2 regions of the Rhodococcus sp. H29-C3 genome follow, and region 2 is predicted to be linked to the other one. Evidence: predicted binding sites of a transcription regulator. Region 2 holds the regulator's gene; the other holds the start of a gene.
What was found. Region 2 encodes LexA, which represses DNA repair genes until DNA is damaged. Its sites were predicted from a motif close to CGAACANNTGTTCG; they were not measured.
Positions count from the first base shown of each region.

Region 1: a site for LexA is predicted at 10,011-10,024, ahead of QMK32_RS15945 (error-prone DNA polymerase). Genes of this name have one in related genera too.

Region 1 is NZ_JASITC010000006.1:154,448-170,040, reverse strand. Features, by position in the region: gene QMK32_RS15985 (response regulator) at 1-503, shown strand, start outside; gene QMK32_RS15980 (serine/threonine-protein kinase) at 511-1,728, opposite strand; gene imuA' (DnaE2-dependent mutagenesis accessory factor ImuA') at 2,042-2,842, shown strand; gene QMK32_RS15970 (DNA polymerase Y family protein) at 2,839-4,392, shown strand; gene QMK32_RS15965 (alpha/beta fold hydrolase) at 4,424-5,182, shown strand; gene QMK32_RS15960 (hypothetical protein) at 5,206-5,727, shown strand; gene QMK32_RS15955 (SDR family oxidoreductase) at 5,718-7,715, opposite strand; gene QMK32_RS15950 (MMPL family transporter) at 7,788-9,917, opposite strand; gene QMK32_RS15945 (error-prone DNA polymerase) at 10,045-13,329, shown strand; gene QMK32_RS15940 (metallophosphoesterase family protein) at 13,381-13,899, shown strand; gene QMK32_RS15935 (HAMP domain-containing protein) at 13,885-14,832, opposite strand; gene ctaD (aa3-type cytochrome oxidase subunit I) at 14,927-15,593, opposite strand, start outside.
Region 2 is NZ_JASITC010000005.1:323,996-339,588, reverse strand. Features, by position in the region: gene QMK32_RS14620 (DEAD/DEAH box helicase) at 1-569, shown strand, start outside; gene QMK32_RS14615 (hydrogen peroxide-inducible genes activator) at 602-1,522, opposite strand; gene QMK32_RS14610 (peroxiredoxin) at 1,728-2,315, shown strand; gene ahpD (alkylhydroperoxidase, AhpD family) at 2,317-2,856, shown strand; gene QMK32_RS14600 (hypothetical protein) at 2,920-3,579, opposite strand; gene QMK32_RS14595 (ArsR/SmtB family transcription factor) at 3,677-4,066, shown strand; gene arsB (ACR3 family arsenite efflux transporter) at 4,063-5,157, shown strand; gene QMK32_RS25380 (allophanate hydrolase-related protein) at 5,186-5,353, shown strand; gene QMK32_RS14585 (hypothetical protein) at 5,485-5,709, shown strand; gene QMK32_RS14580 (aminotransferase family protein) at 5,693-6,952, opposite strand; gene QMK32_RS14575 (Pr6Pr family membrane protein) at 6,967-7,629, opposite strand; gene hrpA (ATP-dependent RNA helicase HrpA) at 7,723-11,628, shown strand; gene nrdR (transcriptional regulator NrdR) at 11,675-12,142, opposite strand; gene QMK32_RS14560 (hypothetical protein) at 12,318-12,857, opposite strand; gene lexA (transcriptional repressor LexA) at 13,271-13,969, shown strand; gene QMK32_RS14550 (acyl-CoA dehydrogenase family protein) at 14,053-15,195, opposite strand; gene QMK32_RS14545 (uracil-xanthine permease family protein) at 15,332-15,593, opposite strand, start outside.

The DNA of each region.
Region 1 (15,593 bases), on a different contig from region 2:
CGAAGCCCGATGTCGTGCTGCTCGACGTCCACATGCCCGACGGCGGCGGCGTCGCCGTTCTCGAACGCATCACCACCGGTCCTGTCTGTCTGGCGTTGTCGGTCTCCGACGCGGCCGAAGACGTCATCGCCGTCATCCGTGCAGGTGCGCGGGGTTACGTCACGAAGACGATCTCAGGGTCCGAACTCGCCGACGGGGTACGACGCGTTGCCGGTGGGGACGCCGTGTTCTCCCCGCGTCTCGCAGGCTTCGTGCTCGACTCGTTCACGGGTAAGTCGAATGTCCCCGAACCGCCACTCGATCCCGAACTCGATTCACTCACCCCTCGTGAACTCGAAGTTCTGCGTCTGCTTGCGCGCGGTTATACCTACCGTGAGATCGCCGAGGACCTGTTCATCTCGGTGAAGACCGTCGAGACGCATGCTTCGAACGTGCTACGTAAGACGCAGCAGTCCAATCGCAATGCGTTGACCAGGTGGGCTCACAAGCGTCGTATCGATTGATCATTTCTCAGAGTAGGGCGATGATCAGCACGATCACGAGTCCCACAGTGACGATCAGTGCAGCGAGGACGGCCTCGGGCGGGACGTCGATCCGGTCGTCGACTATGTGATCTATTCGATCGAGTACCACCTCGAGTGGATTCTTCTTCCGCGGAGGATCGAACGGTGGTGGAGCATACGGGGTCGGCGTCTCACCTTCGGTTCGATCGCTGAACCGAACGGCAGGAAGGCCGGCAATCGTGTTTCCGAATTCTCGCGAAGGGCGTCGCGATTCCGATACCGGGGTGGAGCGATGAGCCCAGGCCGGAACGACCCCGCTGGCCGATGTCACCGGGACTCCACGTAATTGGGTGATGTTTGCTCGGCCGCTGATCGCATGTCGAATGATCTCGTCGCGTGCCTGAGCCATGGTCGGTCTGCGAGCAGGATCGGGTTCGAGCATGTGCAGCAGTGGCTCGGTCAGGTCACCGCATCGAGTGGGCGGAATTATTTGGCCCCTGGCGACGCGATGCAGCAGTGCGATGGAGTCCTGGTCGATGTCGAACGGCGGTTTTCCTTCGATCGCGGTATAAAGCGTCGCCCCGAGAGAGAAGACGTCACTTGCTTCGGTGGGATCCTGTCCCCGGGCCACTTCTGGAGCGAAATAGGCAGGAGTTCCGGTGATGACACTCGAATCCGATTCCTCGACATCACCTTTGGCGCGCGAAATACCGAAGTCGCTGATCTTGACGACACCGAGGGTGCGTCCACGATCGGCGATCAGGATGTTGCCCGGTTTGATGTCGCGATGGACGATACCTGCCTCGTGTGCTTCGGTGAGTGCGTCGGCGACTTGAGCGCCGATCTGCGCAACTTCGTACGGTGGCAGTGTTTCGGCGGTGTTGAGTGCCTGCGCGAGGCTCCTCGACGGCATGTATTCCATCACGAGCCAGGGCTCGCCGTCTTCGATCGCGACGTCGTGCATGGAGATGGCGTGCAGACTCGACAATCGCGCTGCGATCCTGCCTTCACGCATGGCTCGATTGCGCACTTCGCGTGCGGCGCGATCACTGAGGCGTGCAGTGGACGTGACTTGTTTGACAGCCACTTTCCGGTCTAGCAGCGTGTCCTGAGCAAGCCAGACCGCGCCCATTCCGCCCCCACCCAGCTTGTACGCGAGTCGGTACCTGCCTGCGAGTAGGAAGTCGGGTCCGACGACCCTGACGGTGCGCTGCTTCTCGGTCACGATCACAGGTTAGTTGACTATCGACGTCCGTGCCGACAGCACTGTCGGCAGTCCGTTGTCGACCCCTCCACCTGGGCTTTCGCGTCCGTCTTGACGTGGATCGCCGCAGCGGCTTTACTGGATAGGAATTCGAAAATGTGTTCGAAGGGTAAGACTTCCCCGCTGCCCCGAGAGCTGGTTCGAGTGTACTTTTTTCGCCAATTTCCGGGGAGTACGCATGACTTTTTCTACCGGTGCTTCCATGAGTGCTACCGACTCCTCATCAGAGTTGTCCCAGTCTGAGGTGTCCCAGTCCGAAGCGTCCCTGACGGAAATGACGTTGTCCGAACGCGTCGAGCATCTGAGGCGACGCATGGCATCGGTTCCAGCACGTGGTGAGACCCGCTCCGTCAGGCAACCTATCGAACCCGTCATCCGGCCCCGCGTCGAGCCGGCAACATCCGCCCCGCGGGGGGTTGACCCTGTGCGAAGCAAAGCGGTACTGGCGGTCCCTCCTGCACTGGCGGCCATGCTTCCTTACGGCGGCTTGGCACGCGGGTCCGTCGCCGCGGTCTCGGGCGCAGGTTCGCTGCTGCTCGGCATGGTGGCGGCGGTCACCGCGTCGGGTGGGCATGTCGCAGTGGTGGGGCAACCGCGGTTCGGTTTGCTCGCAGCTGTCGAAATGGGTGCAGAACTACGGAGATTGGCCGTCGTACCCGATCCGGGGGATGACCCGGTCGAGGTAGCGGCAATTCTGTTGGACGGGCTCGATCTCGTCGTGCTCGGTCTCGGCGGTCGTTCGGTGCCTCCTTCGCGTGCGCGTGCGGTTGTCGCACGGGCGCGCAGCAAAGGGGCGACGCTTCTGGTCACCGACGGCCACTGGGACGGTGTGGAGTTACGTTTGGATGCGGAGGTGCGCAGCTACAACGGATTCGGCACCGGAGTTCGCTCGGGGCGTGGGCGTTTACGGAATCTACAGTTGGAGGTACGTGCGCAGGGCAAAGCGATGCGGCCGCGTAGTACGTGCTTCGATCTTCGTCTCGAGCGCGGCCGTATCGAATGGTCGGTCGCAGCGCAGGTAGACAGTACGACAGACAACGGAAGTACCGAGACGGATCTTGCGGTCCTGGCATGAGCCGCGTCGTAGCGCTGTGGTGTCCGGACTGGCCTGCCGTCGCAGCTGCGGCGGTGGCCGATCTGCCGGCGACTCATCCTGTGGTGGTCACCTCGGCCAATCGGGTGATTGCATGCTCGGCACCGGCACGGGCGGCAGGGGTCCGCCGAGGCTTACGTCGTCGTGAGGCACAGGCGCGATGTCCGGATGTGTATGTGGCGACGGCAGATTCGGATAGGGATGGGCGCTTGTTCGAGCCGGTCGCGGCGGCCATCGATGCTGTCGCGCCAGGTGTGGAGGTGTTGCGTCCGGGTTTGTTGATTCTGAGTGCGCGTGGGGTGAGCAGATATTTCGGGTCGGAGCACAAGGCTGCCGAAAGATTGATCGATCAGGCTTCGGGTGCGGGGGTTGAATGCCAGATCGGAATCGCCGACGAGTTGACGACGGCCGTCATTGCAGCTCGTCATGCTGCAGTCGTCCCTCGGGGCGGTGCTGCGCGTTTTCTCTCTCCACTCCCGGTTGCCGAGCTTGCAGCGGAGCCGAGCCTTGCCGCAGCGGACCGTGGAGAGTTGATAGACCTGTTGCGTCGCTTGGGTTTACGAACTATCGGTGATTTTGCGGCGCTCATGCCAGGGGAGGTGGCATCCCGGTTCGGGTCCGATGCGGTTCTCGCTCACCGCAGTGCGCGAGGTGAGCCGGAGCGTCCACCGTCGGCGCGTGCGTTGCCGCCCGATCTGAACGTGGAACACCGCTGCGACCCGCCCATCGATCGCGTCGACGCCGCTGCGTTCGCCGGCCGAGGTATGGCCGAAAAGCTACACCGCACGCTTGCCGCGGCGGCTGTGGCCTGCACCCGACTCCTCGTTCATGCATCCACCGGAAACGGTGAGAATCTGTCGCGTATCTGGCGGTGCGCCGAGCCGCTGACTCCGGAAGGAACCGCAGATCGGGTGCGGTGGCAATTGGACGGGTGGCTGACCGGGCGCAGCGAGAGTCGTCCGACGGCAGGAATCATTCTTCTGAGGCTCGAACCGGTAGAGGTCGTTGCGGCAGGTGAGCTGCAGCTGGGCTTGTGGGGAAGTGTCGGTGACGAGGACGAGCGTGCTCGGCGGGCGCTGGTACGAGTACAAGGTCTCCTCGGTGGTGATGCGGTCAAGGTAGGGGTACTCAGCGGGGGACGTGGGCCGGTGGAGCGAGTGACGCTTCGTTCGCTCGGCGATGAGCTGGTCCCGCTGCTCGATCCCGCTGCCCCGTGGCCGGGCAGGTTGCCACATCCAGCTCCTGCGGCAGTAATGCAGACACGCCCAGAGGTCGCTCTGGAAGACGGCGGCGGCAACGGTGTACACGTCACCGATCGAGGTGGTTTCGACACGGCACCCGTGGGGCTTCGGTGGGGTAGCAAGAGGTGGACCCTGCACGGGTGGGCCGGCCCGTGGTCCCTCGACGAGCGTTGGTGGGATCCGGTCGTGGGTAGCCTCGGTGCGCGTGTGCAGGTGCTTCTCGAGGAGAACCGCGCTCTGCTGTTGGTGTACGAGAGAAGTGTTTGGCGAGTCGAAGGCATCTACGAATAAGGTGGAAGAGAGCGCGGCTACTCTCGGGACTGTGAGTATCGACGTGGAATTACTCGATGTGTCCGGCGTCGACATCGCCTACCGAGATTTCGGTGGAGCCGATCCTGTTCCTACCGTGTTGGTGCACGGCATGGGCGGTGACAGCAGCACCTGGGACCGTTTCGCCGGCGTACTCACCAGTGCGGGTCGTCGGGTAGTCACGGTCGATCTGCGCGGACACGGACGCAGTGCACACGCCGACGACTACTCGTTCGATGCTTTCGGCGGCGATGTTGCGGCTGTGCTCGACCATCTCGGGCTGGCGCAGGTAGATCTGGTCGGGCATTCATTAGGCGCATACGCAGTGTCGGTGGTGGCGCAGCAGCGCCCCGCATCGGTTCGGTCCCTCGTAGTCGAGGAGATGCCTATTCCGATTCGGCCGGGAGATGCGCCACCGTCGCTCACCGGCCGCCTGCCCACCATCACCGAACTCTGGCACGCGGGTTCCAGCATCGTCAGGCATCCGCGCGCTGTCTTCGCATTCGACCGTTCGATGACCAAACCTGCTCTTGCTCAGTTTCGCCGACCCAACGCTCAGTGGTGGTCCCGGTTGCCGGACATCACTGCCTCGACACTCGTGCTTCGCGGTGGCCCGGGCGGGATGGTCGATGCCGACAGGCTCGCCATGCTCACCGGTGAGATCCGCTCGTGTCAGGTTGTGGCATTCGAGACCGGTCACAGCATCCATCGTGACGACTACCAGTCATTCGAGAGCGTCGTGCTCCCATTCCTGATGCGTGATCGAATCTGATTCTCGCGCTCTAGTATCTGCAGATGGCACTTACGGCGCAGGATCGTCCACTCATCGCTTGGACGATGATATTCGCTGTCTCTCAAGCCAATATCCTGCGTCTGTTGGGGCCTGCGGGCCCTCGGGTTCTACAGATTCAGACTGCATGGTCGGCACTCCGATACCGGCAGATCCTCGACAGCATGGACGCAGCCGCCACTGCTCGATTTCGGAGTCACTACTATCCCGATTTCGTCCATCCGGTGATCTATGCGATGGCTTTGCGTGCCGGGGCTTCGCGTCTGGGCGAACTCACCGACCTGACACCCGCCACGGCGAAGGCACTGGCCATAGCTCCGATTCTGTCCGCGGCGGGTGACTACGTCGAGAACGTCGCGGGTCTGTATCTGCTCGATCACCGCGAACAGATCACCGATTCGGAGGTTCGAGCCACGACAGCGGTCAGCGTGACCAAATGGGTACTGGCACTGGGGACTCTCGCGTACCTCGCCGGCGGGTTCGGTCGAGCAATGACAGCTGTGGGTAGAACTGGACATCACCAGTAGGTGCCCGGCACCAACCGGCCGAGTCGGCGCGCCAACTTGCCTACTCGTGCACTCGGACGGGACGGGTCGTGCGGTGGCGAGGTCAGCGGTACGAGTGAAGGCTGTGTAGGTGCAACCTCGCCTTTGGATGCAGCGGACTCCGGGAAACGACGGTAGAACTGATGCATCGTACGGTCCTTGCTTTTGGGTGTGAAGATGCTGCCGAATTGACCGAGAGTGCCCAGCGGGGTGTCGATGCGCTTCGGCTTTCGGGCGAGTGCCCGGATCACCATCGCTGCTGCCTTCTCCGGTGATACCACCGGGCCGGCATTGCCGGAACCTGTCGGGGTGATCATCGGGGTGGCCACCAGCGGCATGTGGATCGTAGTGAATGTTATTCCGTCGGATAGTGTCTCGGCTGCGGCGACGTCAGCGAAACCGTCGAGTGCGGCCTTGCTGGCTACGTAGGCGGCGAATCGAGGAGCGTGACCGAGCACTGCTGCGCTACTGACGTTGACGACGTGCCCGAAGCGGCGTTCGCGCATATGCGGAAGCAGTGCCAGGACGAGGCGAACAGCACCGAAGTAGTTGACGGCCATGGTGCGCTCGAAGTCGTGCAGTCGATCGGTCGAGCGGTACAACGATCGACGGATGGACCGTCCGGCGTTGTTGACCAGCATGTCCACGTGATCATGTTCGCTCAGAATGGTTTTCACGGTCTGTTCGACCGACTCGGTGTCGGTGATGTCGCAGGTGTACCCGAAGGCATCACCACCCCGAGCGCGAATGTTCGCCACGACGGAGTCGAGTTGTTCGGTACCGCGGGCAAGCAGAATGACGGTCGCACCTTTGCGTGCTGCCGCTTCGGCACTGGCCTTTCCGATGCCGGAGGATCCACCGGTGATGATGATGTGTCGTCCGAAAAGCGGGCCGCGAGCATCGTCGCGCCGCGCGCGGTTCGGGTCCAGGTGCGCGCGCCAGTGCTGCCACAGACGGTCGGCGTAGGTCGCCAGCGGTGGTGGGGTGATTCCGCTGCCCGACAGTGCTTTCTGGGTCGCTGCCGAGTCGAAGGTCGTCGGGAAGGTGAGATGTTCGAGCACTACAGGTGGTATGCCGAACCTGTCCAGGAGAGTGTTGCGGCCGGTGCGGACGATGTTGGTCTTCGGTGCTACGACGGCGGCAGCAACGGCTCCGGGAATGTCGATGACCTTCGCTCTCGAACCTGCGGCGTTGGAGAATGCGCGATATACCTCGTGCATCGACTGCGGTTGCGTGTTGACGAGGTGGAACACTCGTTGACCGTCCTGGCCACGATGGATCAATTCCACGATCGCAGCGGCGACGTAGTCGACCGGCACCAGATTGGTGGCCCCGATCTTCGGAACCGTGATGGGAAGCGCGGTAGGCAGTGTGGCCAACGCGGCGAAGAGGGGGAAGAAGAAGTACGGGCCGTCGATCTTGTCGATCGCCCCGGTTTCGGAGTGCCCCAGCACGACCGACGGTCGATAGACGCGCCAATCGACCGAGGATTCGCGCACGATCTTCTCGGATTGGAACTTGGTGCGGTGGTACGGGGTTGGGAAGCCCTGTCCTTTGTCGAAGTCCTCTTCGGTGAACGTGCCTGCGTAATCTCCGGCAACGGCGATCGAGGAGATGTGGTGCAACCGGGCTCCGGTCCGCTCGGCCAGTGCCACCACCGCGCGGGTGCCCTCGACGTTGGTCGATGCTTGTTCGTCACCGGCGGTCATGTCGTAGATGGCGCCCAGGTGAACTATGTGGTCGATGCCGTCCGGGATGGCATCCAATCCGAGATCGGGTTCGGTGAGATCGCCGATCAACGGGTGAATCCGGGTCTTGTCGGCGAGCATGTCGACCTGCCGTTCGAGTTTCCCGAGTGACTTCTGGCGAACCAATACGTGAATGTCGGCCGCTGGGTCGCGCTCGAGCAACAGCGGGATCAGATTTTGCCCGAGGAAACCCGTACCGCCGGTGACAATGTAGTTCGACATGGACACAACTTACTCCGAAGTAAGTTGACGGGCCAGGTCGGTGGAACCCGCCAGGGTGACCGGCGGCGGCGCTCAGTGACCGATACCCACTTTCTCGTGCACCTTCTTCATCCACGCCGGAGCCCACCAGTTCGCTTCACCCATCAACTTCACCAGCGAGGGGACGAGCAGCATGCGGATGATCGTGGCATCGACGATGAGCGCGAGAATCATGCCGAACCCCAGGAACCGCATGATCGACAATTCGGAGATGGTGAACGCGCCGGTGACGATGATGAGGATGAGCGCGGCCGCTGTCACGATTCTTCCGGTGCGCTGGGCGCCGATGACGACCGCCTCCTCTGTCGATGCCCCGCCTGTGCGCGCCTCGACCATGCGCGACATCAAGAACACTTCGTAGTCGGTCGACAGGCCGAAGACCACAGCGAGGATGAGGACCACGAAGGTCGCCTCCAGCGGCGCGGGCGTCACCCCGAGAAGATCTGCGCCATGTCCTTCCTGGAATACCCAGGTGAGCACTCCGAAGGTCGCGCCCAGGCTGAGTCCCGCCATGAGGACTGCCTTGATCGGCAACACGATCGATCCGAATGCCAGGAAAAGCAAAATGAGGGTCGAGACGACCATGATCGCAATCATGACCGGAAGCCACGCGGCGATCGCCGCATTGCCGTCGTCGACAAGTGCCCGTGCGCCTCCGACGAGCAGCTCGGTGCCATCCGGTGGTGTCATCGCGCGCAGCCCCGCCACCGCAGCACTGGCTGCATCGGCTTCGGTGCGCCCGTCGCTCGGTTCACTGAAGCTTGCTTCCAGAGCGACGACATCGTCTGTGGATCCGATGAACGACACTCGAGCGATGCCGTCGACGGATTCTGCTCGACGGGTGATGTCGGCTATCGGCGCGCCCTGCGGTTTGGATCCATCGAGGCCCCGGAGTACGACCGTTGCGCTCTCACCCGAAGATTGGAACTCGCTGCCGAGGGTTTCGACGGCGACGCGAGCGGGATCGTCCTTGGGGAGCGCGGTGTAGTCGACTTCGCCGAGTGCGACCTTCAGTATCGGCGCCGACAGTACGAGCAGTCCCGCAATGATCACTGCCGCTACGATTCCCGGCTTGCGCATCACTCGGGTCACGACGCCGCCCCAGAACTTCTGGGCGCGCGCCTCACCTCGATCCGACGCCGTTCTGCTCCACGTCAAAGAATTGATGCGTGGTCCGAGGATCGCCAGCAACGCGGGCACTGCTGTCAACGACAGGATTGCGGCGCTGGCTACAGCGGCCATGGCCCCGAAACCCAGCGACTTGATGACCGGTTGCGGGAAGACGAGCATGCCGGCAAAGGCGCAGATCAACAGCAAGCCCGAGAAGACGATCGTTCGGCCTGCCGTCAGAACTGTACGAATCGCTGCATCGGCCGGTGTCGCACCGTCGCGCATTTCTTCTCGATATCGACTGACGATGAACAGCCCGTAGTCGATGGCGAGCCCGAGACCCAGAAGCGACGCGACGTTGATGGAAAACGAGCTGACTTCCGTGAACGAGGTAAGAACACGCAGAATTGCCAACGCGCTCAGGACGCTCAGGATGCCGACGAAGACCGGGACCGCGGCGGCGACGACGCCACCGAAGATCACGATCAGCAGAACGAGCGTGATGGGGATGGCGATGGCTTCCGAGCGAACCAGATCTTCCTGGAGCGTCTGGCTGAAGGAGACTCCGACCACGGAACCACCGGCGAACTGGGAGGTGACGCCCGGTACCTCGAGCTGCGGTGGGATCTCTCCGAACGTGGCGAAGGTGATGCCGGAGTCGGGGCCGAAGGTGACCGTCGCGAGTGCCTTGGTTCCGTCTTTCGAGACCAGGAATTGCTTCGTCCCGGTATCGGCTGTCCAGTAGGAGGTGACGTTCTCGACTGCGTACTTGTTCTGGAAGCCGTCGAGAACCGAGGTGACATCCGGGGCGATGTCGTCGATGTTCTTGCCTTCGGGCGCGGTGTAGATGGCGACGATATCGGGGGTTTGCTGCCCCAATCCTGCGACGAGCTCCGATACCTCCGCAGCTTCACTACCGGGGTCTATGAAACCGCCCTCGCTGAGCTTGCCGAAGACGCCGAGTCCCCATATGCCGCTCAGTGCTACGACCACCACAGCGATGAAGAGCACCCATCGCTTGTGGGAGACGACGAACGAGGCCCAACGATTCACATTCTTCTCCGGCTCTTTCGGCTGCTGTATGTCACGGCGAGCCTAACTGCCTCGTGAGACAGATTGATTTGTGTCGTAGCCGCGGGGTCTAATGGAACATATGTTCGAACGAAAGTGAGGTGTCGGTATGGGATGGAACGACGGTCCGCCGACGTGGTCGGAAATGGAACGGGTGTTGTCCGGCCGTCCCTCGCATCCGAAGGTCGTGGACATCGTCGGAGACGGTGGTGACAGTCCTGCGTGGTCGCGCAAGCGGGTGGCCTACGAGAAGACGATATCGAAACCTGCAACGACCACGGCGTACGCGGAGCTACACGCACATTCGGCTTTCAGCTTTCTTGACGGTGCCAGCCAACCGGAGGAGATGGTCGAAGAAGCAGTACGGCTCGGGCTCGAAGCCGTCGCCATCACCGACCACGATGGCTTCTACGGTGTCGTGCGCTTCGCCGAAGCAGCAAAGGCGCTGGGCATCAAGACCATTTTCGGCGCCGAGTTGTCGTTGGACACGACGACGTCGAGGACAGGTGCGTTGGATCCGGAGGGCACTCATCTGCTGGTTCTCGCTCGTGGGCAAGAGGGGTACCGACGGTTGTCGCGTGAAATTGCCGCAGCTCACCTTGCCGGGGGAGTCAAAGGAAAGCCACGTTACGATTTCGACGCCCTGTCCGAGGCTGCGGGTGGGCATTGGCAGATTCTCACCGGATGTCGAAAAGGGCATGTTCGACGGGCGTTGGACGCCGGTGGCGTCGAGGCAGCCGGTGCGGCTCTGGCGGATCTGATCGAGAGATTCGGTGCCGACCGAGTGACCGTGGAACTGACTCATCACGGCATACCGGAAGACGACGAGCGCAACGATACGCTCGCCGAATTGGCACGGAGATTCGGTCTTCCGATCGTTGCTACGACTGCGGCGCACTATGCGACTCCGCGGAGCGGGCGTTTGGCCATGGCGATGGCAGCGGTGCGTGCACGGAGCGGTCTGGACGACGCCGCGGGGTGGTTGGCGCCCACGGGAGGTACGTATCTGCGATCCGGCGCGGAGATGGCTCGATTGTTCGAGCATCATCCCGGTGCGGTTCGTGGTGCCGTCGAACTGGGTCGAGAGTGTGCTTTCGATCTGCACCTGATCGCCCCACGACTACCGCCGTTCGACGTGCCTGCGGGCCACACCGAAGCCAGCTATCTACGTGCCCTTACCTTCGACGGTGCTGCGCGCAGATACGGCACGCCCAGTACGCACCCGGCCGCCTACGCGCAGCTCGAATACGAACTCGACATCATCGAGCGGTTGAACTTTCCTGGGTACTTCCTCGTGGTGCACGACATCGTGGACTTCTGCAAGACACACGACATTCTCTGTCAGGGAAGAGGTTCGGCAGCGAACTCGGCTGTCTGTTACGCCATCGGAATCACGAACGTCGATCCGGTGGCGAACAAACTTCTTTTCGAGCGTTTCCTTGCTCCGGAACGAGACGGCCCTCCGGATATCGATGTCGACATCGAGTCCGACCGGCGCGAGGAAGCTATTCAGCACGTGTACGAGAAATACGGGCGTGCGTACGCGGCGCAGGTGGCGAACGTGATCACGTACCGAGGTAAGTCCTCGGTACGTGACATGGCACGTGCTCTCGGGTTCTCGCAGGGGCAGCAGGATGCCTGGAGCAAACAGGTCACCCGGTGGTCGGGAGTCGGAGATCAGGCAGACAGTGGCATTCCGAAGTCTGTTCTCGAACTTGCCCAGCAGATCGAAGGCTTCCCCCGGCATCTGGGTATCCACTCGGGCGGAATGGTGATCTGCGATCGCCCCATTGCCGATGTCTGCCCTGTCGAATGGGCAACGATGGCCAATCGTAGTGTATTGCAATGGGACAAAGATGATTGTGCTGCAGTAGGTTTGGTGAAATTCGACATGCTCGGTCTCGGTATGTTGTCAGCGTTGCACTACATGATCGATCTTCTCGTCGAGCACAAAGGGCAACGCATCGACCTCGCGGACATCGATTTGAGTGAGAAAGCCGTCTACGACATGCTGCAGCGGGCCGATTCGATCGGCGTGTTCCAAGTGGAGTCGCGGGCCCAGATGGCGACGTTGCCGCGGTTGAAGCCGAGTGAGTTCTACGACCTGGTGGTCGAGGTCGCACTCATTCGACCGGGTCCGATCCAGGGTGGATCCGTTCATCCGTACATCAAGCGCCGCAACGGACTCGAACCCGTCACCTTCGATCACCCGTCGTTGAAGAAGGCTCTCGACCGCACCCTCGGAGTGCCACTCTTTCAGGAACAATTGATGCAGATGGCCATCGATGTGGCTGGATTCAGCGCTGCCGACGCCGATCAACTTCGTCGTGCGATGGGGTCGAAGCGTTCGCCGGAGAAGATGAACCTGCTACGTGATCGCTTCTACGACGGAATGCGAGACTTGCACGGCATCACCGGTGACACGGCCGATCGAATCTACGAGAAGCTTTCTGCCTTCGCCAATTTCGGTTTCCCCGAAAGTCATTCGCAGAGCTTTGCCTCGCTGGTCTTCTATTCGTCGTGGTTCAAGCTTCACCATCCTGCCGCGTTCTGCGCCGGTCTCCTGCGTGCACAACCGATGGGGTTCTACTCTCCGCAGTCTCTGGTGGCGGATGCTCGACGGCATGGAGTGCGTGTGCACGGTCCAGATGTCAATGCCAGTTCCTGGTACGCGGATCTCACTGCCGAGGGTCTCGAGATTCGGATGGGACTCGCTGACGTGAAGTACATCGGGCGGGATCTTGCCGAACGCATCGTCGACGCACGCAAAGCAGGCGGTCCGTTCGTGTCGTTCCTCGATCTCACGGGACGAGTCGAACTGTCCACTACGCAAGCGGAATCACTTGCTACCGCAGGAGCATTGGGGTGTTTCGGGATCACCCGTCGGGAAGCGCTCTGGGCGGCAGGCGCAGCAGCAAGGGAGAGGCCGCATCTACTTCCCGGGCTCGGTGCATCCACTCGTGCGCCGGTATTGCCTGGGATGAGCGATCTCGATATGGCTTCGGCGGACGTCTGGGCAACTGGAGTCTCACCCGATTCGTACCCGACTCAGTTCTTTCGCGAACAGCTCGATGCGCTGGGGGTGATTACGGCGAATCGTCTACTGCAAGTTCCCGACGGGGACCGGGTCCTGGTCGGTGGTGCCGTGACGCATCGGCAGCGCCCGGCTACGGCTGCCGGGGTCACGTTCGTCAATCTCGAAGACGAAACGGGGATGGTCAACGTGGTGTGCTCGGTGGGAGTATGGGCCAAATACCGGAAGTTGGCGCTGACGGCTCCGGCATTGCTTATCCGCGGGAAGGTCCAGAACGCCGAAGGAGCTGCGACGGTGGTGGCCGATCATCTGCAGCTCATGGACCTACGGGTGATGTCGAAATCTCGAGACTTTCGTTAGAGACCGGGCAGGATAATCTGACGCGATGACAGCACCTGCGTTCGGTGAGATGTGAAACTGCTTCTGCTCGCGGACACCCATGTCCCCACTCGGGCTCGGATGCTGCCCGGGCAAGTGTGGACCGCCATCGACGACGCCGATGTGGTGATTCATGCCGGCGACTGGGTAGATGTGACCATGTTCGGGGAGATTTCTGCCAGGTCGAAGAGGCCGATCTCGTGCTGGGGCAACAACGATGGTGACGACCTCCGTGCCCGGATGCCCGAATGCGCACGAGTTACATTGGACGGGGTTCGGATTGCCGTCGTTCATGAGACGGGCAGCTCAGCCGGACGCGAACAGCGGATGGCAGCGAAGTACCCGAGCATCGATGTTTTGGTGTTCGGACACAGTCATATTCCGTGGGACACCGTGACGGATACCGGTGTTCGGCTGCTCAACCCGGGCTCACCGACCGACAGACGTAGGCAGCCATTCTGCACCTATATGACAGCCGAAATCAACGACGGGATTTTGCACGACGTCGAACTGCATCGGCTCGAGCCACGCCTTCGATCACGCGCTCGCTGACTCGGGGACGTCGCGCGCCTGATCCACCAGGTCGTGCACCAATCGGATGATGACGTCCATGTCCGACATGACTCCGGTACGCAACTCATCCTGCTCGGCAGGGGACAGGGCCGGTCCATCGTGTCCGTCGAGGGCCATCAGGACATCGATCTTTCCCCGAAGCGTATGCAGGGGGCCCATCAGTTCCTCTGCCGCGTCGGTGATCAGACGGTTTTGACGCGCGCCGGATTGGGCCAGGGCAGCAAGCATGTCGTTGAAGCTCGTCGCCAGTGATGCAAGCTCGTCGTCACCGGTAACGGCGATCGGTTGCAAATCACCGGTGCGGGCTACCCGTTCGGTGGCGTTGCGCAAGCGTTTGACCGGACGCAGTCCGGTCCGAGCTACTGCTGTTCCGGCGATCCCGGCCAAGACGATGAGAAGGGTCCCGATCGCGACAAGCGCAAGCGTCAACTTGCCGAGTAACGGCGCGTTGGACTGTAACGACTCTGCCACCATGACCGTTTCGCCCGATACGGTCCGTTTGGCCGACAGCATGTACCCGCGCACCTCGCGGAGCGATTGATCGGTCGAGCCGGTTGCGACCGACTGTTCGGCGGCATCGAGAGTGCCGTCAGTATTGGTGAACGGCCGCGATTCTGCGGTGAAGGTCACGAGTTCGCCGTCCGAGGTCACCAACGCAACTTTGATCGCGGGCCCGTCGGTCGTGCCGACTCCGAACCCGAAGAAGGTCGAGGGAACTCCGGACGTGGCACTTGCGATGAGCGCATCGGCATTTCGAGACACTCGATCGGCTACCTGGGAGCGCAATGCTTGTTCGGTGACCAGGTAGATGGCCAGCGCGCTCACGGCAACCGCGAGTGCGGCCAGACTGATGATGAGAACTCGGATCCGGCTGTGGAGCGAGAAGTTCAATTGCCGACCCCGAGGTGCCATCGCCGAACAGACGATGCCGTAGGCAGTGAACGCGACATCGCTGAAGTATTACCTCCAGTGCTGAGAACTGTCTGAGAGCAACTCGCCGCGGAGATCAGTCCCCAGAATGCTCGTCTTCGCCCGTTGCGATAGGTGCGCGGCGGGCCTTTTCGAGGACCTCGGTGGTCTGTCCGCCGTGACTGCCCGGTCCGACATGAGCCTCGGCGCGCATTCGCTCCACCATGTGTGGGTAGTGGAGTTCGAACGCTGGACGCTCGGAACGTATTCGCGGCAGTTCCGTGAAGTTGTGCCGCGGCGGTGGGCACGATGTGGCCCACTCCAGCGAGTTGCCGTAACCCCACGGGTCGTCCACAGTGACCACCTCGCCGTAGCGATAGGACTTGAAGACGTTCCACACGAACGGCAGTGTCGAGGCTCCGAGAACGAACGCGCTGATCGTGGAGATGATGTTGAGTGTGGTGAATCCATCGGAAGAGAGATAGTCGGCGTAGCGACGCGGCATGCCCTCGGCGCCGAGCCAGTGCTGGACCAGGAAGGTGCCGTGGAAGCCGAGGAATGTCAGCCAGAAGTGCCACTTGCCCAATCTCTCGTCCATCATTCGGCCGGTCATCTTCGGAAACCAGAAGTAGATGCCCGAGAACGTTGCGAACACCACCGTGCCGAAGACCACGTAGTGGAAGTGCGCCACCAGGAAGTAGGTGTCGGTGACGTGGAAGTCGATCGGCGGGCTGGCAAGCAGCACTCCGGAGAGGCCGCCGAAG
Region 2 (15,593 bases):
TCGTTCTTCGGTACCTCGCCGACGCGTATCGCGCTCTACGCCAGACGGTGCCGCCAGAAGCCCGGACCGAGGAAGTACAGGACATCACCGAGTGGCTCGGGGAACTCGTTCGCCAGGTCGACTCGAGTCTGCTGGACGAATGGGAAAATCTCACCGACCCGGGTGAGGATGCCGAGACGAAGCCCGAACCCTATGGTGGTGACACGCCGAAGCCGATTTCCGCGAATGCGCGCGCGTTCCGTGTGCTGGTCCGCAACGCCATATTCAAACGAGTGGACTTCGCGGCGGCGGGTTGGTGGAACGCGCTCGACGCGTTGGACGACGGCCCTGACTGGGAAGCAGAACTCGAGCCGTTCTTCGAGGAGTACGGCGAAATCGGCACCGGCCCATCCGCGCGTGGGCCTGCCTTGTTCGAACTCACGGTTGGCAGTGACCGGACGACGGTCAGGCAGGTTCTGGAGGATCCCGACGGCGATCACGGGTGGTCGTTCGATGCGGTCGTCGATGTCGAGGAGTCCGATGCTCTCGGTGAGATCGTGTTCGACGAAATCACGATCACTGCCGGCTGAGTTCGCTACCTCGACGGTCGGCTACTGGGCAACTACTGGCTGACGGCCGATCCGATTCGCGAGACCAGTGCACTCAGTGCCCGATACTCTTCGGCGCGGCCGCTCGACGCACGGTGGACCAGGCCCATTCGCCGACCGGGTTTCGGGTCCGCGAACTCGGCCCGCCCCAGCGCACCCTTGCCCATCTCCACGGCAACAGCCGATCTCGGGACGAGTGTGACGCCGAGACCGCCTGCGACACACTGAACTACCGTGGCAAGCGAGGTTGCTCTCGTGTCTCCGGCTGCAGGAACCGCGTCGACCGACCGGCAAAGGTCCAGGGTTTGATCTCGCAGACAGTGGCCGTCGTCCAGCAACAATATCGGCAGGTCGACGAGTACGGACAGGGTCAGATCACGGCGTCCGTCGAGTTCATGACCTACGGGGACGACAAGCACGAAATCTTCTTCGTACAAGGGTATTTCGATGATGCCGGATTCTTCGGTCGGCAGCGCGACCACGGCCGCGTCGATCGCACCCGACCGTAGCGAGGCCAACAGTCGATCTGTCTGATCCTCCACGATGTGCGCGTTCACGTCCGGGAATTCGGCTCGCATCGCCGGGAGCAGGGCAGGCAGAACGTACGGCGCAACCGTGGGGATCAGTCCGAGTCGAAGTGGGCCCGCCAGTCGGCCTCCCATCCCGGATGCTTCGGATACGAATCCGGCGGCCGCATCGAGGGTTGCCCGTGCATGCTCGAGCAGATGTGTGCCGGCAGTGGTCATCAGAACTCGCCTGGTACTTCGTTCGACGAGCTGGACGCCCAGTCCCTGTTCCAGCGAGGCGAGGGCCTGCGAGAGTGTCGGCTGACTGATGTGCAGTCGCGCCGCGGCACTTCCGAAGTGACGTTGCTCGGCAACGGCGACGAAAGCACGCAGCTGTGAGAGCGTCGGTTGATAACTTCTATCAGTCATGCCTATCAGTCTAGTGCTACTAATCACCTTTACCTTTCGAGTATTTTTTGGCACACTCGTACATGTCGGAGATCGACCGTAGGAAGCACCGACAACACGCGGCGGTGCTCCACACACGACTCCGCCCATTCGCGACACCGTGCATGTACGAATCCGACGCGCACCACGAGCGCGACGCATGCGCACCACTACAGAGGAGGACCATATGGCCCTGTTGACAATTGGCGATCAGTTCCCCGCATACAACCTCACCGGCGTTATCGGCGGAGACCTGTCGAAGGTCAACGCCCAGCAGCCCGACGACTACTTCACCACCGTCACCAGCGATGACTATGCAGGCAAGTGGCGCATCGTCTTCTTCTGGCCGAAAGACTTCACCTTCGTGTGCCCGACCGAGATCGCCGCATTCGGAAAGCTGAACGAAGAGTTCGCCGACCGCGACGCCCAGGTACTCGGAGCGTCCGTCGACAACGAGTTCGTGCACTTCCAGTGGCGTGCACAGCACGAGGACCTGAAGACCCTTCCCTTCCCCATCCTTTCCGACCTCAAGCGTGAGCTCGCAACCGCTGCAGGTGTTCTCAACTCCGACGGCGTCGCAGACCGCGCGACGTTCATCGTCGATCCGAACAACGAGATTCAGTTCGTCTCCGTCACCGCAGGTTCCGTCGGCCGCAACGTCGACGAGGTTCTGCGTGTTCTCGACGCACTGCAGTCCGACGAGCTGTGCGCATGCAACTGGAAGAAGGGCGACCCCACCATCGACGCAGGCGAGCTGCTGACGGCGAGCGTCTGACATGAGCGTGGAGAATTTGAAGAAGGCCCTTCCCGAGTACGCCAAGGATCTCAAGCTCAACCTGAGTTCCATTGCGCGATCGACGGTTCTGAGTGAGCAGCAGCTATGGGGGACACTTCTCGCTACTGCTGCGGCCACGAAGTCTGCGACGACGCTGAAAGAGATCGCTGAGGAGGCTGCGGACACACTGTCCGCCGATGCCTACAACGCCGCTCTGGGTGCAGCATCCATCATGGGGATGAACAACGTCTTCTACCGCACCAAGGGCTACCTCGACGGCAAGTACGACGACCTCCGCGCAGGTCTGCGGATGAACATCATCGGCAATCCTGGCGTCGACAAGACCGATTTCGAACTGTTTTCGCTGGCAGTCTCGGCAGTCAACGGATGCAACCACTGCGTCGAGGCACACGAGAAGACCCTTCGCGACGAGGGCGTCGACCGTGAGGTCATCTTCGAGTCGATCCGCGCAGCTTCGATCGTCGCAGGCGTCGGCCAGGCCATCGAGGCCAGCCGCACGCTCGACGGTGCAACCGTCTGATAGACGAAATACACAGCGAAAGAGGCCCGCACACTCGTGTGCGGGCCTCTTTTTTCCTTCAGTTCACTCGGTGATGGTCGGCCGGATCTCGGGTACATCGACAGCGATCTCGTCGCCGAGGTGGACGCCCTCAGCGAGGGGTAACCGGTCACCGCTCCAGAATTTTCCGGGATCGAACCAATTCGCCTTCTTGTTGCCGTTCAGCAGACCCATCGACTCGTACGTCATTGCGACTACTTCTGCGCAATACGCTGTTTCCAGAGCGGCGGCATGGTGCTCACTCTTACGGAAGCTCGGCACGCGCCCCTTGAACCATCGACCCGCAAGTTTCGCAGTAGTCGGGAACGCCGTTCCGTCCATTCGAGCTATGGTGCGCAGCAATGCATCTTCCTGCTCTCGAGTGACGGCATTGTCGAGTTGTCTGAGCCAGCAACGCTGCCCGTACTTGTTCGACCACTGCATCACTGCCGCATGGAGATCATGCAGCTGCACGCCGCGCTGAAAGTTCCCGGTCCACATGTCCTGCAGCGATTTACCCAACTCGGCGTGCCACATGAGCGGAGGAAGGTCGTCGACCACGACTGCCATGCCGACGTGGTTGACCGGACTGTTGGTCAACGTCTGTATCGCACGATCAGTGGCAGAATGACCGCGGAAGATCCAGATGTCTCCGGTCCGAGTCGCATCAACCGCTGTGTTCAAATCGATCCGCGACGCAGTCATGTCGCTCAGCCTAGATCGTCTCGAAACCGCGAACTCCCCCACCAGGTATTCAGTGGAGTCGTTTGACGTTTGATTCGAAATTAATCAATATAGACATGTGTCGAATCAACCCCTCCTCGTCGACGACCTCAGCAGCGGCGTGTGCTGCTCGCCGCTGATTGCCGAGCCATTGTCCGCCGACTGGGCAGGGGATCTCGCGCGAATGTTCAAAGCGCTCGGCGATCCGGCCCGGCTTCGACTTCTGAGCCTGGTCGCAAGTCACGCCGGTGGTGAAGCGTGCGTGTGCGACATCTCTGATTCGTTCGACATATCTCAGCCGACGATCTCCCATCATCTCAAAGTGTTGCGTGAAGCTGGTTTGCTCGACTGCGAACGCCGTGGAACCTGGGTCTACTACTGGGTTATACCTGCTGCGCTGCAACAATTGTCGTCGGTCTTGGCCGCCGCCGACCCGACCACCGACGATGTTGCGCTGGTGACCGTATGAGTAGCCAGGCGAACACCTCCGATCACCCGGCCGTCGTCGGCAAGCTCTCCACTCTCGACCGGTTCCTGCCGGTATGGATCGGCGTCGCGATGGTCATCGGCTTGGCGTTGGGTCGGTTGATTCCGGGCCTGAACAACGCCCTGTCGACCATCTCGATCGACGGCGTCTCACTACCTATCGCTGTCGGTCTGCTGATCATGATGTATCCGGTCCTGGCGAAGGTCCGGTACGACCGACTGGAAACCGTCACCGGTGACAAGCGCCTGCTGGCCGGATCGTTGGTACTCAACTGGGTCCTCGGCCCGGCACTGATGTTTGCTCTCGCTTGGCTCTTCCTCCCCGACCTGCCCGAGTACCGCACCGGCCTGATCATCGTCGGTCTCGCCCGCTGCATCGCGATGGTCATCATTTGGAACGACCTCGCATGCGGCGACCGCGAAGCCGCCGCCGTCCTGGTTGCCATCAACTCGGTCTTCCAGGTATTCATGTTCGCCGTCCTCGGATGGTTCTATCTTTCCGTCCTACCGGGCTGGCTCGGCCTGGAGCAGACCACCATCGAGGCTTCCCCCTGGCAGATAGCGAAGTCGGTACTGATCTTCCTCGGCATACCGCTGATAGCGGGGTTTGCTTCTCGCTACTTGGGCGAACGCACCAAGGGCAGGGAATGGTACGAGTCGAACTTCATCCCGAAGATCGGGCCGTGGGCTCTCTACGGCCTGCTGTTCACCATCGTCATTCTCTTTGCGCTGCAGGGTGATCGGATCACTTCCCAACCGATGGACGTCGTTCGTATCGCCCTTCCACTGTTGGTCTACTTCGCGGTGATGTGGGGCGGCGGTTACGCCCTCGGGGCCGCGATGGGCCTGGGCTACGCACGCACCACCACGCTCGCCTTCACCGCGGCAGGCAACAACTTCGAACTCGCCATCGCCGTCGCGATCGCCACCTACGGCGCAACATCCGGGCAGGCATTGGCCGGGGTCGTCGGCCCGCTCATCGAAGTCCCAGTCCTCGTCGGGCTCGTCTACGTCTCACTCTCACTACGTAAACGCTTCATTTCGGCCTCGCCGACCGCGACCAAGGAGTTGTGATGTCCAGCATCCCCAGCGTGTTGTTCGCCTGCGGGGTCTGACGTCGATCGAGCTGTCAGACGGGCGCGATGTCACTGGCTTCTGCTACGCACACGAAGCGGGCGAAGCAGGCATAGACACCGCCGAGTTCGGTGGTTGGCGGGCGTACGTGGCTTCGGTAAACAGTGACTCTGCGGACCGCGCACCCTTTTTGTAAACCGAACGGCCACGCTCGGAGGCGAATCAAGCGTGCAGCTTTGGAAAAAGGGTGCGCGCTCTAAACGTCGAAGACCTCGTCGCCGAACTCCGCGATCGCTCCACCGTCCGCGATCACAGTACGGTGAAGTGATGAAGCTGTGGAAGATCCTCGGGATGGCAGGCGTCGTCGGTGTTGCCGCGACAGGCGCCCTCGTCGTGAAGTCGGAACGCAAGCGGCAGGCGTATGCCCCCGATGAGGTCCGCGATCAATTGCACAAGCGGTTTGCCGAGGCAGCTGAAACCCCGGTGCTCAACGCTGCACCCAAGCGAACCGGGGTGCAGCGCCTGAAGGACCGGTTCAGCCGAGCGCGCTGAGGATTCGACCGGCGAGCTCTTCTACCTCGTTGTCGGTCATCACGAACGACGGCGAGATCTGCATCGCACCCTGCCCTGCAGCGCGCCCGGAGACCCCGTGTTTGCGGAGCGTCGCGACGAAGGGGAGCGCTTCGGCCGGATCGACCAACTGCACTGCTGCTACTGCACCGAGTCCGCTGCGAACCTCCTGCACGCGAGGGTGTTCGGCGAGTGGCGCCAGATAGGTATGCAGCGACGTCTCGAGGCGAGCGGACTCCTGCAGCAGGTTTTCGCGCTCCATGATGTCCAGTGTTGCCATCGCTGCTGCCGCGGCACCGGCGTGCCCACCGTAGGTATATCCGTGGCGCCACCAGACGCCACCTGAGAAGAACGGCTCGGCGATGTGTGGAGCGACGAATACCGCCCCCATCGGGACGTAGCCCGAGGTGAGTCCCTTTGCCGTGGTCATCAGGTCGGGCTGCAGGTCGAAACGAGTCGAGGCGAACCAGGAACCGCCGATCCGCCCGAAGCCGGTCACTACCTCGTCCGCGACGAACAGTACGTCGTTGTCACGACAGATTTGCCGCACCTCCTGCAAGTACCCCTTCGGTGGCAGGTAGACCCCACCAGCACCGATGATGGGTTCGCAGAAGAACGCTGCGATCTTGTCGGCACCGACTTCCTCGATGAGGGCCAGCAAGCTCTTCGCATCGTCCCAAGCGACTGTGCGCGCATCCGGCATCAGCTCGCCGTAGTTCTCCCGATTCACGGCTATACCAGCCAGTGCAGTACCGGCGACATGCATTCCGTGGTAAGCCTTTTCACGTCCGACGATAAGCGTCTTCCCAGGCTTGCCCACCTCGTGCCAGTAACGCCTGGCCAATTTCGCCGCTGTGTCGATCGAGTCGGAACCACCCGAGGTGAAGAACACCTTGCTACCCGCGACGGGCGCGATCTTCCCGAGCCGCTCCGCAAGTGCCAGCGTCGTCTCCGGGACGAAATCACCGAAGTTGGAGTAGTGCGCCAGCGATCCGAGCTGGGCGGCGACGGCGTCGGCGATCTCGGTCCGGCCGTGACCGACGTTCGTGAACCACAGCCCGGCAGTTGCATCGAGATACTTGTTGCCGTCTCGGTCCCAGATGTGAGCTCCCTCGCCACGTGAGACGACGAAGGGGCCTGTTCTGGTCACTGCACCCATATCGGCGAAACCGTGCCATAGGGCGGAGGAGGTGGACTCAGGGGAAGTATCAGCCACAGAAGACATGGCTCCGAGCTTAGTCAACGAGCTGCGTCCGATTGAGCCCCGTACCGCCATCGGCTGCCGAGCCGGCCGACTGCGTTCACCGCAAGTGCCATCAAGACGAATGCGACGGTGAGTACGAGCAGACCGATCACCAACGCAACGTATCCCTGGCTGCGCGGATCGAGGAACGGATACGGATACCAGTCGACGATCGGACCGCGGATCAGACTGTAGATCCCGTATACGAAAGGAAAGACAAGCCAGATCAGCGACTGTGTCTCGGTAATCTTCCGACGCGGCGGCACCACGATCCAGTCGATCAGAATCACCACCGGCATGATTCGATGAACCACATTGTTGGTCCACGGATCAGCGACGCCGACGTCGATCCCGGCGAGAAGAACGGCGTAGATGATCCCGGTGATCACCATGTACACCGTCACACCCCCGCGGAACAACTGCCAGCGCTCCCCCTGCAGGTCCGCCACCCCGCCCACGGTAAGCACGAGGACAGTCAGAACATTGCTGAGCACGGTGAAGTAGCTGAAGTAGTTGGAGAGCGAGAACGAGCTACTGTCCAGGCCCTGTGCGACGATCCACGAGAGCGCGGCGAACGTGAGCGCAGCAAACAGAAGTCGCAATGCCCTCACGGGCACGGGTGTACCGAGTACAGCGGGCGCTTGCCGCGAGGTCGTCATAGTCGATCTTGGCACGGCCAAGAAGTGATTTCCCCACGTTTGCGTCGGGCAGTCCTGCTCTCGCGCCACCGGGCAGATACCCTGGTGGGCAGCATGTCCACATCAACATCCCCGTCTTCGAGTCTCAGACGCACCCTGACCACCCGACTTTCGTCGGTCTCCGTGCGCGACGCCCACCGCCTCCGCCGCAAGCTCGAACGTGCCCGCACCGACGATGCCCTGGCAGCGATCGAACCCGAGATCGCTCGCGCCGAGACTCTGACCGCCAACCGGCGGGCCGCGCTCCCGACGATCGAGTACCCCGAGGCGCTTCCGGTCAGCCGCCGCAAGGACGACATCGCCGCCGCCATCGAGCAACATCAGGTCGTGATCGTCGCCGGCGAAACCGGATCGGGAAAAACGACACAGATTCCCAAGATCTGTCTCGAACTGGGCCGTGGGATTCGAGGATCCATCGGCCACACCCAACCCCGTCGACTCGCTGCCAGAACAGTTGCCGAGCGCATCGCCGAGGAGGTAGGCGAGACTCTCGGACAATCAATCGGTTACAAGGTCAGATTCACCGACCAATCCTCGGACTCGACACTGGTCAAGCTGATGACCGATGGAATTCTCTTGGCCGAGATTCAACGGGACCGGATGCTTCGGCAGTACGACACACTCATCATCGACGAGGCTCACGAACGAAGCCTGAATATCGACTTCATCCTCGGCTATCTGGCTCAGCTACTCCCCCGCCGGCCCGATTTGAAGGTGATCATCACCTCCGCAACGATCGATCCGGAACGATTCGCCCAGCACTTCGCCCGGGACGGTGTACCGGCCCCAATCATCGAAGTGTCCGGCCGCACGTTCCCCGTGGAGATGCGCTATCGGCCCCTGACGGTCGACGCAGGCGAGACCATAGTCGACCGAGATCCCGTCGACGCGGCATGCGATGCCGTAGACGAACTCATGGCCGAAGGTGAAGGCGACATTCTCGTCTTCCTCTCCGGGGAACGCGAAATCCGCGATACGGCCGATGCGTTGCGCGATAGGCAACTACCCAACACCGAGGTCGTACCCCTTTACGCGCGCTTGTCCGCCGATGAGCAGCACCGAGTATTCTCCTCGCACACCGGCCGCCGCGTCGTTCTCTCGACCAACGTCGCCGAGACGTCACTGACGGTTCCCGGGATCAGATACGTCGTCGACCCCGGTACCGCGCGAATCTCGCGCTACTCGTTGCGCACCAAGGTCCAGCGACTCCCTATCGAGCCGATTTCGCAGGCATCGGCCCGTCAGCGGGCAGGTAGGTGTGGCCGTGTGGCCGACGGAATCTGCATCCGTCTGTACTCCGAAGACGACTTCGATGCACGGCCACCGTTCACCGAACCGGAGATCCTCCGCACCAACCTCGCTTCGGTAATCCTGCAAATGACCTCCCTTGGCCTGGGCAAGATCGATGCATTCCCCTTTGTCGAGCCGCCCGATCCGCGTAGCATTCGCGACGGAATCGGTTTGCTCGAAGAGTTGGGGGCGTTGAAGCCGTCCTCGAACACCGGCGAGTCCGAGCTCACACCGATCGGGCGCGAACTGGCTCAGCTTCCAGTCGATCCGCGCATGGCCCGCATGCTCGTGGAAGCGAACAAGACGGGCGCGCTCGCCGACGCTCTCGTCGTTGTTTCTGCGATGTCCATCCAGGACGTTCGCGAACGTCCAGCCGAACACCAGCAAGCAGCCGATGAGCAGCACGCGAGATTCACGGCTCCGAACTCGGACTTCCTGTCGTACACAGCACTATGGGAATACCTTCGCGACCAACGAAACGACCTGTCCTCGAATCAGTTTCGAAGAATGTGTCGAAACGAATTCCTGCACTATCTCCGTGTGCGCGAATGGCAGGATCTGCACGGTCAACTACGTCAGATCACCAGAGGTCTCGGCTGGACTGTGCCCGACGCGCCGAGCTCGCACGATTCGTTGCATCAGGCGCTCCTGGCCGGCCTCCTTTCGCACATCGGAGTCAAAGAAGGTGACAAACGCGAATTCCTCGGTGCCCGCGGAACCCACTTTGCGATATTCCCCGGGTCCGGGCTGTTCAAAAAGCCTCCACGCTGGGTGATGGCGGCGGAACTGGTCGAGACCGGACGTCTATGGGGCCGGATGGCGGCCCGAATCGAACCCGAATGGGCCGAACGACTCGCCCCACATCTAGTGAAACGAACGTACTCCGAGCCACATTGGTCCACGAAACGCCAATCTGCCATGGCGTACGAACGCGTTACCCTGTACGGACTTCCCCTCGTGACCGGCCGACCGGTCGGGTACCACAGCATCGATGCAGAAGCGTCACGCGAGCTGTTCATCAGACATGCACTGGTACAAGGCGAATGGACGACGCAGCATCCGTTCTTTCACAAGAACCGCGCACTGCTCGACGACGTCGGCGAACTCGAGAATCGGGCCCGCCGTCGCGACATCGTTGTCGACGACGATGCACTCTTCGAGTTCTACGACGCCAGAATCGGGGCGGAAGCCGTTTCCGCTCGCCACTTCGACACGTGGTGGAAGAAGACGCGACGCACGACGCCGGATCTACTCGACTTCACGGCATCGACCGTCGTCAATCCGGATGCTGCATCCGTACTCGGTGGGGAGTATCCCGATGCGTGGCGCCAGGGCGAGGTCCAGTTTCCGCTGACCTATCAGTTCGAGCCCGGTTCCGCCGCCGACGGAGTCAGCGCCCGCATCCCGATCGCCCTGCTCGCGCAGGTTCAACCGGTCGGATTCGACTGGCTGGTCCCGGGCATGCGAGCAGAACTTGTCAGCACACTGATCAAACTGCTGCCCAAGACTTTACGACGCAACGTGGTGCCCGCTCCCGATTTTGCCGTCGCCGCACTGAGGGCGATGAAGCCGAGATCGGAACCCGTTCTCACCGCGCTGGCTCGTGAACTCTCACGGTTGGGTTCATGCCGGATCGATCCGGCAGACTTTCAGGTTTCAGAGCTCCCCGACCATCTCCGGATGACCTTCGTCGCGGTAGATACCAACGGAGAGGTACTCGGATCGAACAAGGACCTGACCGCCCTCCGACAGACCCTGTCTCCGCGAGTGAACCGCGAAGTCGCCAGTGCGGTCGGCCAAGCCGAGCGGGCGGCCACACTGGCGTGGACGTCGTCCACTCTGGGGACTCTCGAGCAGACAGTCTCACGTTCCGTCGGCGGCCAACGAGTCACCGGATATCCCGCACTCGTTCCGGAAAACGGCGGCGTCGCGGTCCGCGTACTGAGCACGCCGGCCCAGCAACGAACCGCAATGCGTAACGGAACCAGAACTCTGTTGAGCGATCGCGCGCCGCGCGGCACCAAGGCACTCATCGCTGGAATTCCGACCAAGGAAAGAATCGCACTCGGACAGAATCCGTACGGCAACATCGAAGCACTGCTCGAGGACTGCCGCACGACAGCAATCGACGAGTCGATGAGTGCTCACGGCGGTCCCGTACGCTCGCCGGAAGAATTCGAAGCACTGGTCAAGTCGGTGAATGCCGAGGTAACCGAACGCACGTCTCGGGTACTCGCACTGATTCGACCGATTCTGACTGCAGCCATGGAGCTTCGAGCTGCACTCGAGCGAGCCAACGGCGACGCCGCCGATGACGTCCGCGAACAACTAGCCGGTCTGGTATTCGATGGCTTCGTATTCGAATTCGGCTCTGCCAGGCTCACGGAAATCCCCCGGTACCTCACCGCCGCCACTCGGCGACTCGGCTCACTACCCAGCAGCGCGAACCGGGACGAAACTGGTCTGAACGTACTCGATCGAGTCTACGAGGCATACGACCGACTGCTGAAGTCGCTTCCGGAAGCCAGACACCAGAGCAAACCAGTGCAGGAGATCTTCTGGATGATCGAGGAGTTGCGAATCCAACTTTTCGCACAAGGAATTCGTACGGCGTACCCGATATCGGAAAAAAGGATCACAAAAGCAATCCAGGCCATCAGCCAACAGTGACGGCCTCGCGTCGACCACATTCACGCCCGTCCAGCGCACGCGGTCGTCAGTCGACAGTGGCAGCTGACTGTCGTTGCTCGCGAAGGTCCTGAATTTCTTTCTCGAAGTCCTCGGCCGAGCTGAAAGACTTGTATACCGACGCGAACCGAAGGTACGCAACCTCGTCGAGATCGCGAAGCGGACCGAGAATGGCCAGTCCGACCTCGTTGCTCGGGATCTCGGCCGATCCGGATGCCCGAACTGCATCCTCGACCTGCTGAGCCAACAGATTCAGGGCGTCGTTGTCGACATCTCGGCCCTGGCAGGCGCGACGGACACCTCGCACCACTTTCTCGCGACTGAAGGGCTCGGTGACTCCGCTGCGCTTCACTACAGCCAGGACAGCGGTTTCCACTGTGGTGAAGCGGCGTCCGCACTCCGGGCATGATCGACGACGACGGATCGCCTGACCTTCGTCGGCCTCGCGAGAGTCCACCACGCGGGAGTCAGGGTGCTTGCAGAACGGGCAATGCATGTAAGAGCCTCCGTCGTAGCCGTCACACCATCTCGTAGGTAGCGCAAGAGGTGCAGGAACCGAGGATACTCGGACTGCTACCGGACCCAGTGCCGCGTACCTGGCTCGATCCCCGAGGAGTGCTTCGGGCACCGACCTTCGAGGTGGTGGGTCTGTGGAAGGAGGCACTGCTGCATCACTGGCCTGAGTCGGTGGCCGTGGTGAGGTCCTGCACGGTAGTACCGAAGAAACCACCTTGCTCCACGACCGCAACATCCCCCGCTGAGCCGCTGTCGAGATGTCCGGCGCGTAGATTGGCCAGCCCAACCAAGCCCAGAAGAACAATGACAGTGAGCAGCACCCCCGCGATCGTCGCGGTCCATGAAATCGTCTGACCTGACGTCTCGTCGTCGAAGCGTCGATCGGCGGAGCTCTGATCGACGAACCGGTTCCCGCCACTCTGTGGCGCGGCGGTGTGAAGATAGTGCCGACGCTCGAGTGACGCGCATGACGTGCGCGGCCGAGAAGTACGGACAGACGACGCCGAGCGTGCTGTGCGATCGAGGGTGTCGCGACCGTCTGCACTGCGACCGTCTGCACTACGACCGTCTGCGCTACGACCTGCTGCTGCGAGACTGGTGAGAGCTCTTGGGCGCTCTGTCGTGATGCTCATCGGAACCTCCACTGCGGTGTACAGATCGACCGTGACGATGCCCGCGGGTGCCGCGATATTCATCTTTGTTCGATCAGGCGTTCGATGAACGCTTGTTCGAAGTTCTATCACGCAACTCGGACAATGTCAGCAGAAGTTACGACACGGATCGAACAGATGTTTGATCGAACAGGGATTTCGGGCTAGATTCGTGTCAGAAACCACACGTCACATCCACACCACGCGTTCGGGCCACTCGAGCACTCGAGAAGGCCCGGCAGGGGAAGGCGATGCAGGAGGATGAACGAATGAAAGAAGAGACCTCGTCAGGGTCACCGAAGTCCACAGGCAAGGCAGGCGGGAAGGCACCCGGGAAGACGAAGGCTACGGCACCGAGCGCGAAGTCACGCGGAAGTGCGACCGGCGGAAAGACCGACGCGCCGGTCGCCAAGATTGCCGGAACTGCCAAGGCAACCGCAACTGCCAAGGCAACCTCGGTGCCGACGGCGAAGGCGTTCGAAGGTGAGGGCACCGACATCAATGCGGGTCTGACCGAACGTCAGCGCAAGGTTCTCGAGGTCATCAGGGCATCGGTGACCGAGCGTGGCTACCCGCCGAGTATCCGGGAGATCGGGGATGCGGTCGGGTTGACCTCTACGTCGTCGGTCGCTCATCAACTTCGAACGCTGGAGCGCAAAGGCTTCCTCCGACGTGATCCGAACCGCCCACGCGCAGTCGATGTACGCGGCCTCGACGAGGTACAGGCAGACCACGCTGCAGCCGTAGCCGACGGCTCGGCGCCTGCGGAAGATCATCTGCCGACCCCGACGTTCGTTCCGGTATTGGGACGAATCGCTGCCGGCGGTCCGATTCTTGCCGAGCAGGCAGTCGAAGACGTTTTCCCACTCCCCCGCGAACTGGTCGGCCAGGGTTCCCTGTTTCTGCTGAGAGTAGTCGGCGAGTCCATGATCGAAGCAGCAATCTGCGATGGCGACTGGGTGGTGGTTCGACAGCAGAGCGTCGCCGACAACGGCGACATCGTTGCGGCCATGATCGATGGCGAAGCCACGGTGAAGACGTTCAAGCGCACCAAGGGTGAGGTATGGCTGTTGCCGCACAACCCTTTGTTCGAGCCGATCCCGGGCAATGACGCAGCCATCCTCGGCAAGGTCGTCACGGTCATGCGCAAGCTCTGATCAGCGAGTTCGTACAGATGAAGGGCCGCAACCTCTCGTTTCAAGGTTGCGGCCCTTCATCTGTATCGGTTGGAAGGTGAGTGTTACAGATTCAGTCCTCGCCCGATGATTTCCTTCATGATCTCGGTCGTTCCGCCGTAGATCGTCTGCACCCGAGAGTCCATGTATGCCTTGGCGATCGGGTATTCCTTCATGTATCCGTATCCGCCGTGCAGTTGCAGGCAACGGTCGATGAGACGCACCTGATTCTCGGTGGTCCACCACTTGGCCATAGCGGCTTCCTGGACCGTCAGCTTGCCGTCGTTGAGCAGTTCGATGAATTTGTCGACCATGATCCGTGAGGCCGTCATCTCGGTTGCCAACTCCGCCAGCACGAATCGTGTGTTCTGGAATTTGCCGATGGACTTACCGAAGGCCTTGCGATCACGGCAGTACTGAATTGTCATTTCGAGCGCCGACTCCATGGCGGCTGCTGCGACGACCGCAATGGACAGTCGTTCCTGAGGCAGGTTCTGCATCAGGTAGATGAAGCCCATCCCCTCCTCACCGAGAAGGTTCGCGGCCGGCACGCGAACGTCGGTGAAGCTGAGCTCAGCCGTGTCCTGCGCCTTCATCCCGATCTTGTCGAGATTGCGTCCACGTTCGAAACCAGGCATGTCGCGCTCGACAACGAGCAAGCTGAATCCCTGCGCACCCTTGTCGGGGTCGGTGCAGGCTACGACGATGACGAGGTCGGCATTGATTCCGTTGGTGATGAACGTCTTCGACCCGTTGAGGACCCATTCGTCTCCATCACGAACGGCCTTGGTCTTGATTCCCTGCAGGTCGCTACCGGTACCGGGCTCGGTCATCGCGATCGCGGTGATCAACTCACCGGAACTGAATCCGGGGAGCCAACGCTGCTTCTGTTCTTCGTTCGTCAAATTGATGAGGTATGGCGCCACGACGTCGTTGTGCAGCGTGAATCCGATTCCGCTGTAGCCGCCGCGGGTAGTTTCCTCGGTGACGATGGCGTTGTAGCGGAAGTCCTTGACACCGCCACCGCCGTACTCCTCCGGCACGTCGGTGCCGAGGAATCCCTGCTTTCCAGCTTCTACCCACACCCAACGATCGACGAGATTCTGCTCTTCCCACTTGGCGTGGTTCGGCGCAACGTGTTGGTCGAGGAACTTGCGGTACGACTCGCGAAACATGTCGTGCTCGGAATCGAATATCGTGCGTTCCACTTCGGTCTCCTTCGAATTGCCAACCGACGGCACAATGGGTCACCGCCGGTGAACTGACGTCATTCGAGCCTACGGCCGAATTGATAACACGGTCGATGACCGAGCCGCGCGGAATCGGTGACCGAAGCCAGTGCTGCTATCGGCGCTGTGTGCGAGAAAGGGCGCGCAGCACGGGATAGCCGACCAAGATTCCGACCGATCCCCAGGCGATACCGCCGAGCTCCACCGACCCGACCGTCAGCGTCAGATCGCCGATGCCGGCAACGATGGCCGCAGCAACGACAACGAGGTTGACGGGATCGGTGAAATCGACCTTGCTATCTGACCAGATCCGCACACCCAGCAGGCCGATCAGTCCGTACAGAACCAGTGTCGCGCCACCGATGACTCCGTCCGGG